DNA from 2 places in the Paenibacillus durus genome. Region 2 is predicted to be linked to the other one. Evidence: riboswitches for the same ligand, from Rfam matches in the RefSeq annotation. Region 2 holds a riboswitch; the other holds the start of a gene.
What was found. A riboswitch is a leader RNA that binds a small molecule or an ion and turns the genes downstream of it on or off. The one in region 2 is predicted to bind cobalamin.
Positions count from the first base shown of each region.

Region 1: linked by a shared signal. The riboswitch ahead of metE (5-methyltetrahydropteroyltriglutamate--homocysteine S-methyltransferase) and the one ahead of cobT (nicotinate-nucleotide--dimethylbenzimidazole phosphoribosyltransferase) in region 2 are both predicted to bind cobalamin.

Region 1 is NZ_CP009288.1:4,151,765-4,159,896, forward strand. It holds gene msrB (peptide-methionine (R)-S-oxide reductase MsrB) at 1-774, shown strand, start outside; gene PDUR_RS17920 (DUF4349 domain-containing protein) at 849-1,979, opposite strand; gene PDUR_RS28205 (DUF1540 domain-containing protein) at 2,289-2,441, shown strand; gene metE (5-methyltetrahydropteroyltriglutamate--homocysteine S-methyltransferase) at 2,516-4,816, opposite strand; cobalamin riboswitch at 5,038-5,241, opposite strand; gene PDUR_RS17930 (undecaprenyl-diphosphate phosphatase) at 5,345-6,205, opposite strand; gene PDUR_RS17935 (serine/threonine protein kinase) at 6,424-7,263, shown strand; gene PDUR_RS17945 (YitT family protein) at 7,625-8,132, opposite strand, start outside.
Region 2 is NZ_CP009288.1:2,153,497-2,161,628, reverse strand. It holds gene PDUR_RS09710 (cobalt-precorrin-5B (C(1))-methyltransferase) at 1-296, opposite strand, end outside; gene PDUR_RS09705 (precorrin-8X methylmutase) at 314-964, opposite strand; gene cobK (precorrin-6A reductase) at 1,195-1,971, opposite strand; gene PDUR_RS09695 (sirohydrochlorin chelatase) at 2,001-3,056, opposite strand; gene cobJ (precorrin-3B C(17)-methyltransferase) at 3,077-4,777, opposite strand; gene cobT (nicotinate-nucleotide--dimethylbenzimidazole phosphoribosyltransferase) at 4,907-6,001, opposite strand; cobalamin riboswitch at 6,137-6,342, opposite strand; gene PDUR_RS09680 (histidine phosphatase family protein) at 6,372-6,926, opposite strand; gene PDUR_RS09675 (hypothetical protein) at 6,977-8,074, opposite strand.

The DNA of each region.
Region 1 (8,132 bases), 2.0 Mb from region 2:
ACGTTCGATCCTATAATTTTTCCATACAGCAAGCTGCTCGAGCTGTTCTGGCAGCAAATTGATCCGACGGATGAAGGCGGCCAATTCCATGACCGCGGCTCGTCCTACCGGACGGCGATCTTCTATCATAATGAGGAGCAGCGCAAGGAAGCAGAGGCATCCAAGATCGCAACCGAGCAAAGCGGCCGCTTCTCGGGTCCGGTTGTGACGCCAATTGTTCCGGCTGGGGTCTTTTACCCTGCGGAAGAATACCATCAAGGCTATCACCGCAAAAATCCGGGCCATTACAAACGCTACCGCAAAGCCTCCGGCCGGGAAGCCTTTATCGAGAAGCATTGGTCACATAAAGAGGACAAGCAGAGCCTGAAGCAGCGGCTTACGCCCCTGCAATACGAGGTTACGCAGAATAATGCCACGGAATCCCCTTTTCAAAATGATTTTTGGGATCATCACGGAGAAGGCATATATGTGGACATCGTGTCCGGAGAGCCGCTCTTTAGTTCGAGGGATAAATATGATTCCGGCTGCGGATGGCCCAGCTTCACCCGGCCGCTTCGCGACTATTCAGTGAAGGAGAAGACCGATCTCAGCCATTTGATGATCCGCACGGAGGTGCGCAGCAGGGAAGCGGACTCGCATCTCGGCCATGTCTTTAACGATGGACCGGGACCGGACGGTCTGCGCTACTGCATCAATTCCGCCGCGCTGCGCTTCGTTCCGATAGAGGATCTTGAGCGGGAAGGTTATGGCGAATACCGCTTCTTATTCCAGTAGAGCTCTCTTTGTAGAGAGTGAATGCAACAAAAGCCTCCAGAACGGGCCTTTCGCCCGTCCGGAGGCTTTTTCTCTTATTTATCTTCTGGCGGTTCCGGCGTGTGCAGCGCTTCTCCAGGCTCATCTTCTCCGTCTGTCCGGCTTTGTCCAGCCGGTCCTTCGTAAGCCCCCTCGTCTGTACGCCGATTGACTTCCCGGATCAGCAGCGAGGCCTTTGCGCGGCGGCGTCTAGAACGACGGACCCAGAGCAGCGCGGCTAGAATGAGGCCGGCTACGATTAGTACCGGCAGCGCCCCGGCCAGGAGAATAAAGAGCCACTCTAACCCCGTGGAGAGGGCATTCAAGGTTCCGCGCAGCGCGTCTGAGGCTCTGGCAAATAGGGACTGCGGCTCGTCCTTACGCAAGCTTAAAGTGCTCTCGTCCGGCTGGTACAGCCGCAGTTCCACCGTCGAGTACAGCACATTTTGATCGATATAACGCATTCTTCCCTTGATCTGCTCGATTTCCTCCTGAATCTTGCCAAGCTCGTTGGCAAACGATACAAGATCCGTGGCTTTGGTCGCCTTTTTCATAAATTCGACGTACTGGGATTCCAGCAGCTGCTTCGCCTTCAGACGCGCTTCGAGGTCAACATACTCTTCGGAAACGTCCTGACCCTCGATGCTGCTTTGAAGAGATTCACTCTTGATCTTCTCTAGACTGTCCAGGAAAGAGGAAAACCCGGAGGCCGGCACCTTTATAACAAATGTACCGCCATGCTCGGAATCGGACATCGTTTCCGTGAATCCAAGAATGTATCCGCGGGCAAGATTAATCATATTCCGCACTTCCGTCTGCGCTTGCTCGTAATTTTCGACTTCCATATTGAGATTGGCATGATAGATTAGCTTGTTGTTCAGCCCAGCGGCTACATCGCCGGACGCGAAACCGCTGAAACTGCTGATGGATTGTTCTGCAGCCGAGTAGCTTGCAGACTCTTTACCGCCCTCCGATCCGGCAGCTTGCGCGGTTTCGGCGGTATCTGCAAGAACGTCCGCAGCAGGAGCCCCCTTGCTGACCGCATTCGATTGAGACGAGTCGCTTTTTTTCATCAGGGATTTTTCAGCCTTATCCGCGTTCCTGGCGCCGCTGCCCGAACTGCAGCCAACCAGCATGATAGACAACAACAGCACCGTTACCATACAATACAGACCTCGCTTGAACATCCGCATCCCCCCAAAAATTATCTGTTGGTCCGATCTTTAATCTCCAGACGTTTCCAGACATTGAAAGGTTGCGGAGCACAAATCTTTCTTATGCAATTTCTTTAGACAGGCGCTGATGAGTATCTCAGATACCGGGTATATTAGTGTCCTGGGATCATCCTCCGGTATGACCTTTGTGGTATAAATCAAGAAGAATGAGGAAATTATACTAACGAACAGCCCTACATTCGCAAGAATGAGGGCGTGCTTTCCCGGATAAGGTCCACCTTGTCCGGGCGTTATTCATTTCATGACAGGAGGTGAATACTTATGGCAAAAGATGTGCTTTGCGAAGTGAACACCTGTACTTATTGGGCGAATGAAAACAAGTGCAACGCTGAGTCGATCTTCATTGCTTTCAACAACGTGCAACAAGCTTCCCGCTCCGAAGAAACAGATTGTGACACGTTTAAGAAGAAATAAGGTATGTATATAAAAAGCAATAAACCGGGATCGGATTCCCGGTTTATTGCTTTTTAAAGTCGATCTTTCGCAAGTTACGGCTGAATAGCCCGCGCTTTCTTTCTTGCATCCTCAGCGGCCGCCACCATATTTCGCAATGATGCCTCCGTCTCGCTCCAGCCCCGCGTCTTCAGTCCGCAGTCCGGATTGATCCAGAACTGCTCCGGGTGCAGCACCCGCAGCGCACGGTCGATGCCGGTCTCCATTTCTTCGACCGACGGAACCCGCGGACTATGAATGTCGTATACTCCAAGGCCGATCCCCTTGTCATATTCCATTTTCTCAAAGCTTGCAATCAGCTCACCATGGCTGCGCGATGTCTCAATGGAAATAACATCCGCATCCATATCGGAAATGGAGTCGATCATATCACCAAATTCGCAATAGCACATATGGGTATGAATTTGCGTCGTATCGCGGACGAGATTCGTTGAGATTCTGAAAGATTTTACGGCCCAGTCCAGATAATGCCTGCGGTCCTTCTCCTTGAGCGGAAGTCCTTCACGCACCGCCGGCTCGTCCACCTGAATCATTTCCACTCCAGCGCTTTCGAGTGCCAGCACCTCCTGCCGCAGCGCGAGCGCAATCTGGTTCGCTAGCCGCTCCCGGCTTAAATCGTCACGCACGAAGGACCAGTTCAGAATCGTGACCGGCCCGGTCAGCATGCCCTTTACCGGCAGCTTCGTCAAAGACTGCGCATAGACGCTTTCCTTGACAGTCATCGGTTCGGTGAACGCGACATCGGCGTATATGACCGGCGGCTTAACGCACCGGGAACCGTAGGATTGCACCCAGCCGTTCTGGGTGAACAGAAATCCATCCAGCTTCTCCCCGAAGAACTCCACCATATCTGTTCGTTCAAACTCGCCATGCACCAGAACATCCAGACCGATGTTCTCCTGAAGTGCGATGGAGTCCGCAATTTGCCGGCGGATAAAGCCGTCATAGACTTCCTCGCTCAGCTCGCCCTTGCGCCATTTCAGCCGCGCCTGCCGGACCTCCGGCGTCTGCGGAAAGCTGCCGATGGTCGTTGTCGGCAGCAGCGGCAGCCGCCACTTGTCCTGCTGGCGCTTTGCCCGCTCGGCATAGGCCGGGCTTCGCCGGTCGGGCAGCTCGGCCAGGCCGCGTTCAAGCTCCGCCACGTCCGCGCGGCTGCGCTCGGGCAGCTTGCGGAAGGCGGCCAGCGCAGCCTGCGTCTCGGCTAACGAAGCCCCGGCGGCGTCACGGCCCTCAAGCAGCGCCCGTTTCAGCAGCGCAAGCTCCGCCAGCTTCTCATCGGCGAAGGCCAGCGCGCTGCGCACCTCCGGCTTCAGCTTCTCCTCGCTGCGCACTGTCACAGGCACGTGCAGCAGGCTGCTGGACGGCTGCAAAATCAATTTGCCCTCCGGGACAAGGGCAGTCAAGCGCTGAGCCAGCGCCAGCTTATCATCCGGGTCGCAGCGCCAAATCCCGCGCCCGTCGATCACTCCGGCTCCAAGCGTCTTATCCTTCGGCCAGCCCAAGCGCTCGATCGCTTCCAGATTAGCCCCGCTGTCGTGTACAAAATCGAGTCCGATCCCCTGCACCGGCAGCTTCAGCAGGGCTTCAAGCGGTTCGGCGGACTCGAAGTAAGTCTGCAGCATAATGGAGAGTCCCGGAACAGCGGAATGAAGCTCGCCATAAATTTCGCTTAGAAGCTTAATATCCTCTTCCCGAAGTCCGGTCACTACCGCAGGTTCGTCTATTTGAACCCAGGCCGCCCCCTCTCGCTCCAGTTCCTGCAGCAGCTGCACATAGACCGGCAGAAAGCGCTGCGCCACACTGCGGATTTCCGAAGGGGCAAAGCCCTTGGACAGCTTCAGGAACGTATAGAGTCCAATGACCACGGGCTTGCCGTCAATGCCCGCCTGCGATTTGGCGAACCGGTATGCGGCAAGCGGTTTGTTCTCCGTCAGAACAGGCTTAAGATCCCCGATCTCCGGCACGATGTAATGGTAATTCGTATTGAACCATTTCGTCATTTCGCATGCCGCCGCCCGGGAATTACCTCGGGCCATGGCAAAATATAAATCCAGTCCGGCAGGTCTATCTTCATACCGGTACCTGGGCGGCACAATGCCGAACATGACTGCCGTATCCAGCACATGATCGTAATAGGTGAAATCTCCGACAGGAATCAGATCGATACCCGCCTCCTGCTGCTTGCGCAGATTACCCAGCTGCATGCGGTCCATTTCCGCCCGCAGCTGTTCCTCCTGGGTTCGTCCCGCCCAGTAACCCTCCAGCGCTTTTTTCCATTCCCGGTTCGCGCCGATTCTTGGATATCCGAGATTGCTTGTTTTTACTTGCGTTGTCATTTCCATGTTCCTCCTATTCGACTTATCCTGCCGTGGTCTTCCAAAAAAACATCAAACTACGTTGTTTGAGGAAGTGACATCTTATCCGCCTCGGAAGGCCCGCTTCCTATTTCACATAAACGATCCAACAAAAAGGCGTCCTTCCTTAAAAGCCCAAGAGGAAAGACGCCTACGTTAATATCACGTTTGCGATCTAACACCTCCCTATCTCCCGTAGGTACTGCAGTGCGTTGAAACAGGCAGGTCTCCTGGCTGCGGCGTCATCGTCCGTAAGCGGCCTTCCCGTCAGCGCGGGCTGACAGTGGCATAAAGGGCTGAAAGACTCTTCCGTTACAGTGGCGGGACCGCGTCGGCTTTGCACCGAGCTTCCCTATTAAGCTCCGGAATTCTCTATTCCGGCAAGCACCTGTTTCCGTTATTTAGTGAATGGTTTGAGTGGTTGATGAGTACAACATTTATGTTACGGCAAGACCCTGCGGCTCGCAATAGGAGATAGGGGTTCTGGTTATATCGATACCTGATAACCGGTTAAAAGAAAATAATATAGACCACGGTGGCCAGCACAATGCGGTAGATGGCGAACGGCAGCAGCTTGATCCGGTTGATCAGCTTCAGAAAGAACCGCATCGACAGCAGCGCGAACACGAAGGCGCTGATAAATCCGGCGATAAAGAACGGCAGTGCATCGAGCGTAAAATACTGCCAGTTCTTGTAAAGCGAGATCAGGCTTGCGCCGGCCATGATCGGAACGGCCATAATAAAGGTGAAATCGGCGGCGGCCCGGTGGCTCAGGCCAAGCAGGACGCCTCCCGAAATCGTCGAGCCGGAGCGGGAGAAGCCGGGCCAGAGCGAGACACACTGGATTAACCCCACCGCAAGCGCTTGCCTGTATGTAATCTGGTCAACACTCTGCTTCCTGGCGCGCTTCGGAGCAAATAAATCCGCGCAAATCATAAATAGGGCGCCAATTACCAGACCGATCAGCACGGTTGATGTCGAGAACAAATATTCATCAATATAATCTTCGAATAACATTCCTAGCAGACCGGCAGGAATGAGACCTACAATAACCTGTCCAAGCTTCAGACGGCCCCCGGTCTGTACCTGCAGCTGGCCGTCCGGGACCGGTTCAAGCGATTCCTTGCTAAAGCGTTTCAGTCCGAGCAAATCAATAAAACGTTTCCTGAAAATGACGACAACCGCAAGGATTGAACCGAGCTGGGTCACGACTTTAAATGTATTAGCTGTGTATTTTCCGAGAAACTCCTGCGATTTCAACCATATATCATCGACAATAATCATATGTCCTGTAGAAGATACCGGAGCGAATTCGGTCAGGCCTTCGACCAGACCAAGTACGATGGCTTTAATAATGGCTAGCAGATCCAAGCTTACGCCTCCTCAATGATTAGATTTCAATATTTTTTCTTTATACTGTAGCTTAAACACTGGATGTAATTTCTGAAACTTGCAGCCCCACTTTTCAGGTAAGAAACTCTAACCGCATCTCTTGTCATCTGACTTCCAGACTTGCGAATGCCCTAGGTAAATATGCAATAATGAAGGAATAGATTACACATGACGGAATACTGTTGGGAGGATGTCCATTGCTTGCACGCATGCGCGCATTCATATCCGCCTGGAGGGATTACCCCAGGGAGAAAGGAGAGCTGATTGGGCAGCGTTACGAGGTGCTCTCCCGGATCGGCATGGGAAGCTACGGACTGGCTTACCGCTGCCTGGATAAGCGGGAGAGACGCCAGGTGGCCGTCAAACAGGCCAAACCGAGCAAACAGGATGCTGGGAAGCAGATGCTGAAGCGGGAACGGGATATCCTTAAGCAGCTGGATCATCCCTATATCCCGGCCTGCAGAGATTATTTTGAGGAGAACGGCTCTGCTTGGCTGGTTACCGATTATATTGAGGGTTATACATTGGAGCAGCTAATTTTCGAGCGGGGATTCATTTTCGGGGAAAAAGACACGCTCCGCTTCGTCTTGAGCTTGATGGAACGGGTGAACCATGTGCATGAACGCGGCTTCGTGCACCTTGATCTGCGCATTCCCAACATCATTCTCCGGGGGGATGATATCTACTTAATCGATTTTGGTCTGGCCCGCCGGATCGGGGACGATCCCCCTTGTAATAACGGCGAAGCGGAGCGGGATAAGGACGGACTGCCAAAGCGCATGCCCGCGTCCAAACAATCGGATTTGCACGATATCGGACATCTTATGCTTTATATGCTGTATTCAGGGTATACTCCCGCGCCGGGCGGCGCCGAGCGAAGCTGGTCCGAAGAGCTGGAGCTTACGGCGGGAGTGCGGCACATACTGCTGAGACTGCTTGACGAGGAATCGAATCCATACACGGAAACGCAGGAGTTCATTCGGGATGCCCAGCAGGCATTATCCGATTTGGACTCCTTAGCCGATCTCAATGAATAACAAGAAACGGACGCCTCCCTAAAATAGGTTAGCATCCGTTTCTTATTTACTGCATTTAGAAGCGAATATTCAGCTTGAACTTCCATATCTGTTCTTGTAATAGCCGTGGCCGCGTCCGCTCCCGTAACCGGGTCTGCTGCTGGACGAATTTCTGTAATGCATTGGTCTCCGGTAATTTCCGGAAGAACCTCCGTGTCTTTCGTGTTTCGAGTGTCCGACGGAGTGAATGAGTTTGTCGATAAGCCTCCTGAGCATGCTGTTTCCTCCTTTTATTCGGATACTGTATAGTTTTAGGATTTGCATCCTTACTCCTTCTATACGTAGAAAAAGCCAGCCGGTTTCGGCTGACCCCAAATAATTATTATAATTTTCCTGCGGCGGTTGCTTCTTTACGGCCCACAAGCGCAGGCTGAACCTGCAGCTTTTTCTTTGTCCGTTTCGGCTTGCCAAGCGAGGTTATAAACGTGATAACCTGGCCGGCCACGATCACCGCCATCGCCGTATACATCGTTTCTCTGAGCGGCATATAGAAGAGTGACAGCAGCAGCACGACAATGTCCATTATAATGAACACGGTGCCGACCTTAATCCCCTTCCACTCGCTGATCAAGAGAGACAGGATGTCATCACCGCCGCTAGCGCCTCCGCATCGCAGCACCAGTCCCGCGCCAAGACCCGTCAGCAGTCCGGACAGCAGCGCCGCCAGCGCCAGGTTGCCATGGAAATTAAGCACTAGTCCGGAATAGCGCTCCATCAGTCCGTAGAACACGGTAAACGACCCTATGGAAATAAATGTATTGCAGACAAATCTCTTTCCTTTGAGTACCAAGGCTGCCAGCAGAACCGGAAGATCAAGCAGCAGCACGGTG
Region 2 (8,132 bases):
CCGCTGCCGTCTGTCCATACCGCCATGGCGACAATCCTCGCCTTATGCGTAGCGTCCGGATCATCGCCCGCGTCCTTGATCGTGGCGCACTGGGCCATATCCCCAGTGAATTCACCATCCAGGATGGTAAACGTATGGAAAAATCCGGCGGGCAGCCAGATGGTCGATTCATTAACCCGGGTCTGGGTAGCCAGCATCATGACCGCGGCTTTTGCCACCGCAGCCGCGCAGGCGCCTGTTGTAAATCCGTGCCGCATCTCTTTTGGATTGTTCTCCGGTTCCACAAAATCGCTCATGAGATCCCTTCCCTGATTTACGCTTTTTTCTCCGCCATAATGGCAAGGGCATTAACAGCCGCCACCACAACCGTACTGCCGCCCTTGCGCCCGAGGTTCGTTATAAAAGGAATATCGAGCTTGCGAAGCTCGTCCTTCGATTCCGCGGCGGATACGAAGCCTACCGGCATACCTATAATCAGGCCCGGCTTGGCTTCGCCCTCCTTGACCATGCGGATCAATTCAAGCAGGGCGGTAGGAGCGTTGCCAATGGCGTAAATTCCGCCCTCCGCTTCACGTACCGCTTTACGCATGGAGATAATGGCGCGGGTTGTGTTCAGCCGTTTCGCTTCCTCCATCACATCGGGGTCCGAAATGTAGACGTCGACGCTTCCGCCGAACTTTTGTATACGCGGCTTGCTGATTCCAACCTGAACCATCTGGACATCAGCGACGATCTTTTTGCCGCTGCGGATCGCCTCTATTCCCGCTTCAACCGCTCCTGGATGAAACACAATATTTCTGCCAAGCTCGAAGTCCGCCGAGGCATGGATGATCCGCTGAACGACCGGATACTGCTCGGGTGTAAAGGGATGTTCTCCCAGTTCTTCCGTGATGATCTCGAAGCTTTTGCTCTCAATCTCCTGAGGCTGCACCGTCAGCGGTTTAAATTCCGTCTTAAAATCCATAACATTTCTCCCTTGTATTCGAATGATATAAAATGAACTTGAGATTTTCCCCTTTGGGTATCGTTCGCAACTTCGAGGAACGTTTGGACTTCCGGCCGCTGTTGTCTCCAGATTTCTAAATTTATTACACTCTTCGTGGATGAAATCCGGAGACAAAGGCGATCGCTGTCGCTCCTCCAGTTCCAAACTTCCCCTTCGTTACTCCTTACCCTGATGTCATTTTTTCAAGTTCATTTTATATAGCGGGCAACTTGTTGCAGCTCGTCAATGACATCCTGAAAATCCGTAAACACAGCGCCAAAATCAATTTCCGGCCGGGAAATCAATATTACTTGTATACCCAGCTTCAGCGCAGCTTCAATCTTCTCGTCGACGGCCCCGGTTTTTCCGCTCTCCTTCGTGACCATCACCGTCGTGCCGTACTGCCGGTACAGAGCTTCATTCAGCTCCCGGGTAAACGGCCCTTGCAGGGCAATGATGTTCTTCTGCTCCACGCCGAGCTCTTCGCATTTCTCCATATTATCGCGCCGTGGCAGCATTCGGGCTACCAGACGGATGTCGGGATCTACCAGCAGATGCTTTGTAAAAATAGACAGTGTCTTGCTGCCGGTAGTCAGCATTATGGAGCCCTTAAGCTTCTTGGCTTCCAATGCCGCTTCTTCATAAGACGACACAACCGTAAGCTTCGGATCGTCACCGTAGACTAAAGATGCCCGTTCAAAACGAATATAAGGAATACCCGCCTCCTTCGCGGCTTCCATCGCATTCCTGTGCGCTTCTTCGGCGAACGGATGGCTTGCGTCAACAATGGCCTTAACTTCTTCCCGGCGTATTAACGTCACGATTTCATCCTTGTCCAGACGTCCGGCGCGCACGGGCAGATTGGCTTCCTGTAAACTTTTCGCCGCATTATCGGTAACCACCGATGTCAATATTTCAAATCCGTTCTGTTGTATCAAAGCAGCGAGTTCTCTCGCATCGCTTGTACCGCACAGGGTAAAAATCAAATCGTCTCCTCCTCAACATGCTCTTGATGTCATTCTGCGCGGCTACGTTCCACATGATGATGATCGTGGTCGTGATGATGATGATCGTCATGATCATGCCCATTCTCGTGATCGTGCTGGTGAGCATGGAAATGATCGTGGCTGTGCCCGTGGTGATGGTCGTGATCATTCTCGTGGTGGTGATGCCCATGATCGTGACCGTGCCCATGGTGGTGATGATCGTGATCATGCCCATGATCGTGATGATGGTGATGATGCTCATGACCGGCCGCCAACCGGTATTGGCACATATCACAGTTCATAAAGGCCTGCCCTTCCACCGCTTCGGCAACCCGGTCAAGCAGCGCTTCCACCAGCTTCGGATGAAACCCAAAATACCCTGCAAGCTCAACGGTGATATCCGGGTGCAGTGCGGCAAACTCCGCTGTCATGTCCTCAATTCGCTTAATCAAAATTCCTGTAAACAGAAAGTAAGGAAGGACGAAGATTTTTTTCGCGCCAAGCCGTAAGACTCTTTCCAGACCATCCTCAAAGGTAGGCTCCGTAACGCCAATAAAGCAGTTTTCCACCCATTTGACCGGAAGCTGCTCCCACAGCAGTCGGGTCATCTTAAAAAAGTCGCCGTTAGCATCGCCATCGCTGCTCCCCCGGCCAATCAGCAGAACAGCCGTTTCCAGTTCGCGCAGTCCATGTTCTATCGGCAGCTCCGGGCTGCCGGTCTTAAATCCGGCGGACGCCACACGGGAGGTCAGGATCTCCATCACCTTTTGGTGAACGCCAATCGGACGCCCATAGACGAATTCCACGGCGGGATACAGCTTCTTGGCCCGGTCAATCTCAAAAGGGATATGGATTTTGGCATGGCCCGCCGCGAACAGCATGATCGGAATTACAACAACCCGAGTGGCTCCCTGCTCAACGCAGTTGGCTATTCCCCGGGCAATATCCGGCTGCACAAACTCCAAAAAGCAGGTCTCTATTTTATACTGGGGCGCAGCCTGACGCACCGTATCGGCAAACTGCAGCAGTTCCTCGTTCCCTTCGGGGTCCCGGCTTCCATGCCCCACCAACAATATCGCGTCCATCTTCTTCCTCCTCATGATCGTTAATCGCCGCAGACCGCATCCGCCACAGCAGCGGCAGGCTGTTCCTGATGTCTGAACCCGGCAATCGTCCCCACACGTTTAAAAAACTTATGAAATCTTTCACCCGGAAAAGCTTTATCGGCATATTCCCGGAAAATCCGTTCAACCGTATCTACAATTTGATCCGCTGCAATCCCTTCGGCTGCCGGCTGCGCCGGATGGGCGTTTCGCCCGATCGTCTTGCCGCCCAGGAACAGGTCATACGCCCCTTTACGGTATACAATGCCGATATCCTCAAGAACAGCCCCATAGCAGGCCATACCGCAGCCGTTAAAGCCGATTTTCAATTCCTTGGGCGTTTTTAATCCGCCGATGACCCGGTTCAGCTCTTCCGCGACGGGGATTGACCCGTCTTTCTCCAAATTGCAGAAGTCGCAGGCTTTAATCTGTGCAACATCGCCAACCGGGAAGACGAGCAGCTTCTCCGCTTTCAATTCCGCCACAACCCGCTCGGGATCGCCCCCGGGGATGCGCAGAATGATTTGGTGATGCGGGGTATACTCCATTTCCCCCTGTTCACCTGCGATTTCCGCAAGCAGCGCCATTTGACGCGCAGTGAATTTCTTATTCGCAATGCCCGGCGCCACTCCCACCTCAAAAAGGGCGTTCGGATTTGCGGCGGCAGTTGGGGCGGACGGGTTCACGGCGGCAGACGGGGCTGAACCGACTGAGCCCCCGGAGACGATGCCTTTAGCCTCGAGAATTTGCAGCGCCTCCATCGCCGCTTCGAGAGGGCTGGACGAATTCGCGCTGCTATAAGAGGCAGAAGCCAGGAAATCACGCTCGGCGGACTTTGCTTCCCCGCTCTCTCCAGCCTGTTCTTTCGCACTCAGTGACCACGGCTCCGCTGCCACCTGCAGACGCTCGCTTGGCCTTAGTCTCTGCTCTTCGGAATCCAGCGTATATTTCCGCTGGTAGCCTCTTGGCGTAATCATTAGCCCGTCATATACCACCGTCGAGGAGTTGCCGATAATAACCGTCGTAAGCATCCCTATTTCATGCTCCAGCATGTCCGCGAGCGTGGTAAGGACGACCTGCTGCCGGTCCCGGTAAGCGCTCTTCACCAGGCCCACCGGCGTGTCCGGAGAACGGTGCCCCAGCAAAATCCGCTGAGTCTCGGCGATCTGCCGGGTGCGCCTTCCGCTTCGCGGATTATACAGAGCGATTACAAAATCTGCCGCAGCCGCCGCTTCCACGCGTTTGGCAATCGTGTCCCAGGGGGTTAAATGATCGCTCAGACTGATCGTGCAGGCATCATGCATAATTGGCGCCCCAAGCAGGGCTGCACAGGAGTTGATCGAGGATATTCCGGGAATAACCTCTACTTCCACTCCTTCATCAGGATGCCATTTCTTTTCCATCAACACTTCATAAATCAGCCCGGCCATTCCGTATACACCGGCGTCGCCGCTGGAAATCACTGCAACCGTCCTTCCCATATACGCCTGCCGTACAGCTTCCTGAGCGCGGCTTACCTCTTCCGTCATGCCGGTTCTGACGATCTCCTGAGTGGTCAGCAGGCCCCGGATCAAATCCACATAAGTGTTGTAGCCAATAATGACTTCGCTTTCCTCAATTGCCCTGCGGGCACGATCCGTAATCTGTTCAAAAGCTCCCGGCCCAAACCCGATCACAAGCAGTTTGCCTCTCTTCTCTTCCATTCGTGCTGCCTCCTCTGTATGAAACAACTATCCCCGTAACACCAAGCTTTCCTTAGAGGAAGCCGGGTTCGTAGAATCAACTTCCCGGGACCGGCTTAACCTGAGTATCCTGCTGCACCCGGAGCCGGATCACTGAACCGCAAGGCCGAATTCATCTTCTTCGGGGGCCGGGCTCGGGATACCGAGATCCTCAAAAGTGGCCATCTTCGCAACCAATTGGAGGGCTGATTCGATTACAGGCAGGGCAAGTGCGGCCCCAGTCCCTTCTCCAAGGCGCATGTCCAGATGCAGTAAAGGCTTCAGCCCAAGCTCATCCAGAACGATCCGGTGCGCCGGTTCAACGGACAAATGGGAAGCGAATAAGTAATCCTGGCAGCGTGGTTCGATCCGGCAGGCAGCCAGCGCCGCAGCCCCTGTAATCACCCCGTCAATAACCACCGGAACCTTGCGGGCTGCCGCTCCTAATATCACGCCCGCGAGCCCGGCGATTTCTAGTCCCCCTACCTTGGCGAGTACGTCGACAGCGTCACCGGGATTTGGCCGGTTAACCTCTATCGCCCGTTCGATTACCTTCGTTTTGGCGGCTAACGCTTCGTCATTGATACCCGATCCCTTTCCGGTGATCTGTTCCGCCGGATGGTTAGTGAACACTGCCGTCATGGCGCTGCTCGGAGTCGTGTTGCCGATGCCCATTTCCCCTAAACCGATCACTTCGATCCCTTTATCAGCAAGCTCGTAAGCCGTATCTATCCCGACCTGGAGCGCGGCAACCGCTTCTTCCTTGGTCATCGCCGGCCCTTTAGCCATATTGGCCGTTCCCGGGCGAACTTTCCGCTGCACTACACCTTCCGGCAGGTCTGTCAGCAAAGTTCCGATATCGACAACGTGAACCTCCGCCCCCGCTTGCTGTGCAAGCACATTAACCGCAGCGCCTTGGCGAATAAAATTCGCCATCATCAGCCCGGTAACTTCCTGCGGAAATGCGCTGACACCTTCCTGAACGACCCCATGATCGCCGCACATCACGATAATCGCTTTATTTTCCACACGGGGCTGCACGCTGCCAGTAATACCAGCAAGCTTTACAGCGATTTCCTCTAGGCGGCCAAGACTCCCCAAAGGTTTGGTCAGGTTGTTGACGCGCTTTCTCATTTGATGCATCGATACAACATTGAGCCGTTCAATCTCATTTAGCACCTGCAATAATTTTTCCAAGAAAATCACAATCCTCTCTTTTATTTAGAGACCTATGTAACAAGTTGAGAAACAAAAAAGCACTCCTACACACAAAAGAGCGTAGAAGTGCCGTTAATCGCCGCAATACAAGCGTTCTCCCCCTCCCTAATCCTCGTAGGTCAGTCGTGCTGTTGAAAAAAGGCAGGTCTCCTGACTTATGGATCAGACGCAAAAACGAGATCATAATGACCAAGTTGCTTAAGCCTTCCCATTTGACACAGTGGCTTAAAGCTCGCTCTCCATTTACAGTGGCGGGACCGCGACGGATTTTCACCGTTCTTCCCTTTTAAGAAACGCCGCAGCGTTTCACCTTTTCTCTCATATGCTGTTGTAGACAAATATGCTTAAAGTACGTCTATTATAACTTGAGATTTAAAGAGAAGTCTATAAGTCTGTTTTTCAGTTTATCCGTTAATTCGATTACCGTACCGTTCTCTACGATTTCTGCTTGTCCGGTAATCATCTGAATGATGCTGCCATGGGTTACAAGCAGTACATTTCTGTCCGCCAACGGCTCCAGACTGCTAATTCCGTCGCACACCCGCACTTGCATCAATTCCATAGATTCGACCCCGTAGACCGGGAAGCGGATCAGCTCTGGATTTTCTATTTGGAATACAGACCTGATTTCCCCCAGCGTCTTGCCTTCCAGCTCACCGAAGCAGCGTTCCGCGAACCGGCTGTCAACCTTAACAGAGAGTCCGTGGACGGAAGCTATAATTTTGGCCGATTCAAAGGCTCTTCGCAATGGGCTTGAAATAACGGCATGAACATTCATCCGTTCTCTGAGCCGTCTGGAAGCTTCCTGAATCTGGCCGATCCCGCGCTCATTCAGACCGATATCCTGTATCCCTTGTATTCTCCCCTTGTTGTTCCAATCGGTCTCGCCATGGCGCATCAGATAAAGAGGCATTCTTCCATCTTGTCCTTCCTGCCCTGTTATGTTGATTCACTGTTGCTGTATTAAAGCTGAACTAACGACCATTTTAAAGAGATATCATGAGAATTGCCCAATACATATTTTGGGTCACTCATTTGGCTACGAGTCAGCAGCTCTAATAATTCACGTAATAGTAATTCTTCAGTTTCTTTAAGTGATTTCAACCAAAGAATCATATCCGTAATAATATCTTTGTTTTTATTTATATAAAACTTAATCATTAAACTTCTTTGAATAAACGCATCATTTTCTATTTTTTTGTACATCTCATAAAATTTAGAATCCTGCAAAACTTGCTTTTCCTCCAGTAATTTCATCCGGTAAACCATGCATTTTTTATGTTCCCATAATATATGTAAAAATCTTATATCATACTCACACTTATCCTCCAGCAATAAATATAAATACTCGATAATTTTATCGTAAACACTTATACCTAAAAAACTATTCTTGGCCCAATTAACACTTCCATCATCACGGATACGAGTATCCCTTGACTCTAAATAATCAGTTAAAAGATCAGAAATCCTTAGAATATCGAGTTCCGCATTAATATCTTTATTAAGCTTCATTAATATAACTCTATTATAGTGATGTAGATTAATATTAGCCGGATTTATGTAAGATTGTATAAACTCATAAAATGAACAATCTTTGAATTCATATTTTCCTCCAAAATTGTCAGCAACATTCAGTATCATTTTTTCCATATTGTAGCCGTAAATAAATAACTCATGTGCTATATTAATTCGTTTATACCATTGTACATTTGAACATGATAAATATTTATGGTTAACACTCATGTAAACATAATAGCCAGAGTCAATACGATCCGTTATGGACTTGATAATGTTGGATGAATCATTAAATTTCTCAAATATGTCTTTGTTCAATAATTGAATATCAAGAAAAGGACAACTATAGGGCACCCAGGTAACCCATGGTTGGAAGAAGTCCAGCTTAATACCCGTATCTTCTTGTTGAAGAACTAATTGTATAAAATTGCTCATCAACCAAGGATGATAGTTCTCTTCTGATGCTGAAAGAATAGTTAAAGGACCTGCATAATATGGATATCCAGTCAAAAACGGTTCTTTTACGGGAAGTATTTTTTCAGTCAAAATGTCCACCCTTTCAAAGAAATTAGATTCAATAAAAATAGCAAGTCTATTTTATTCT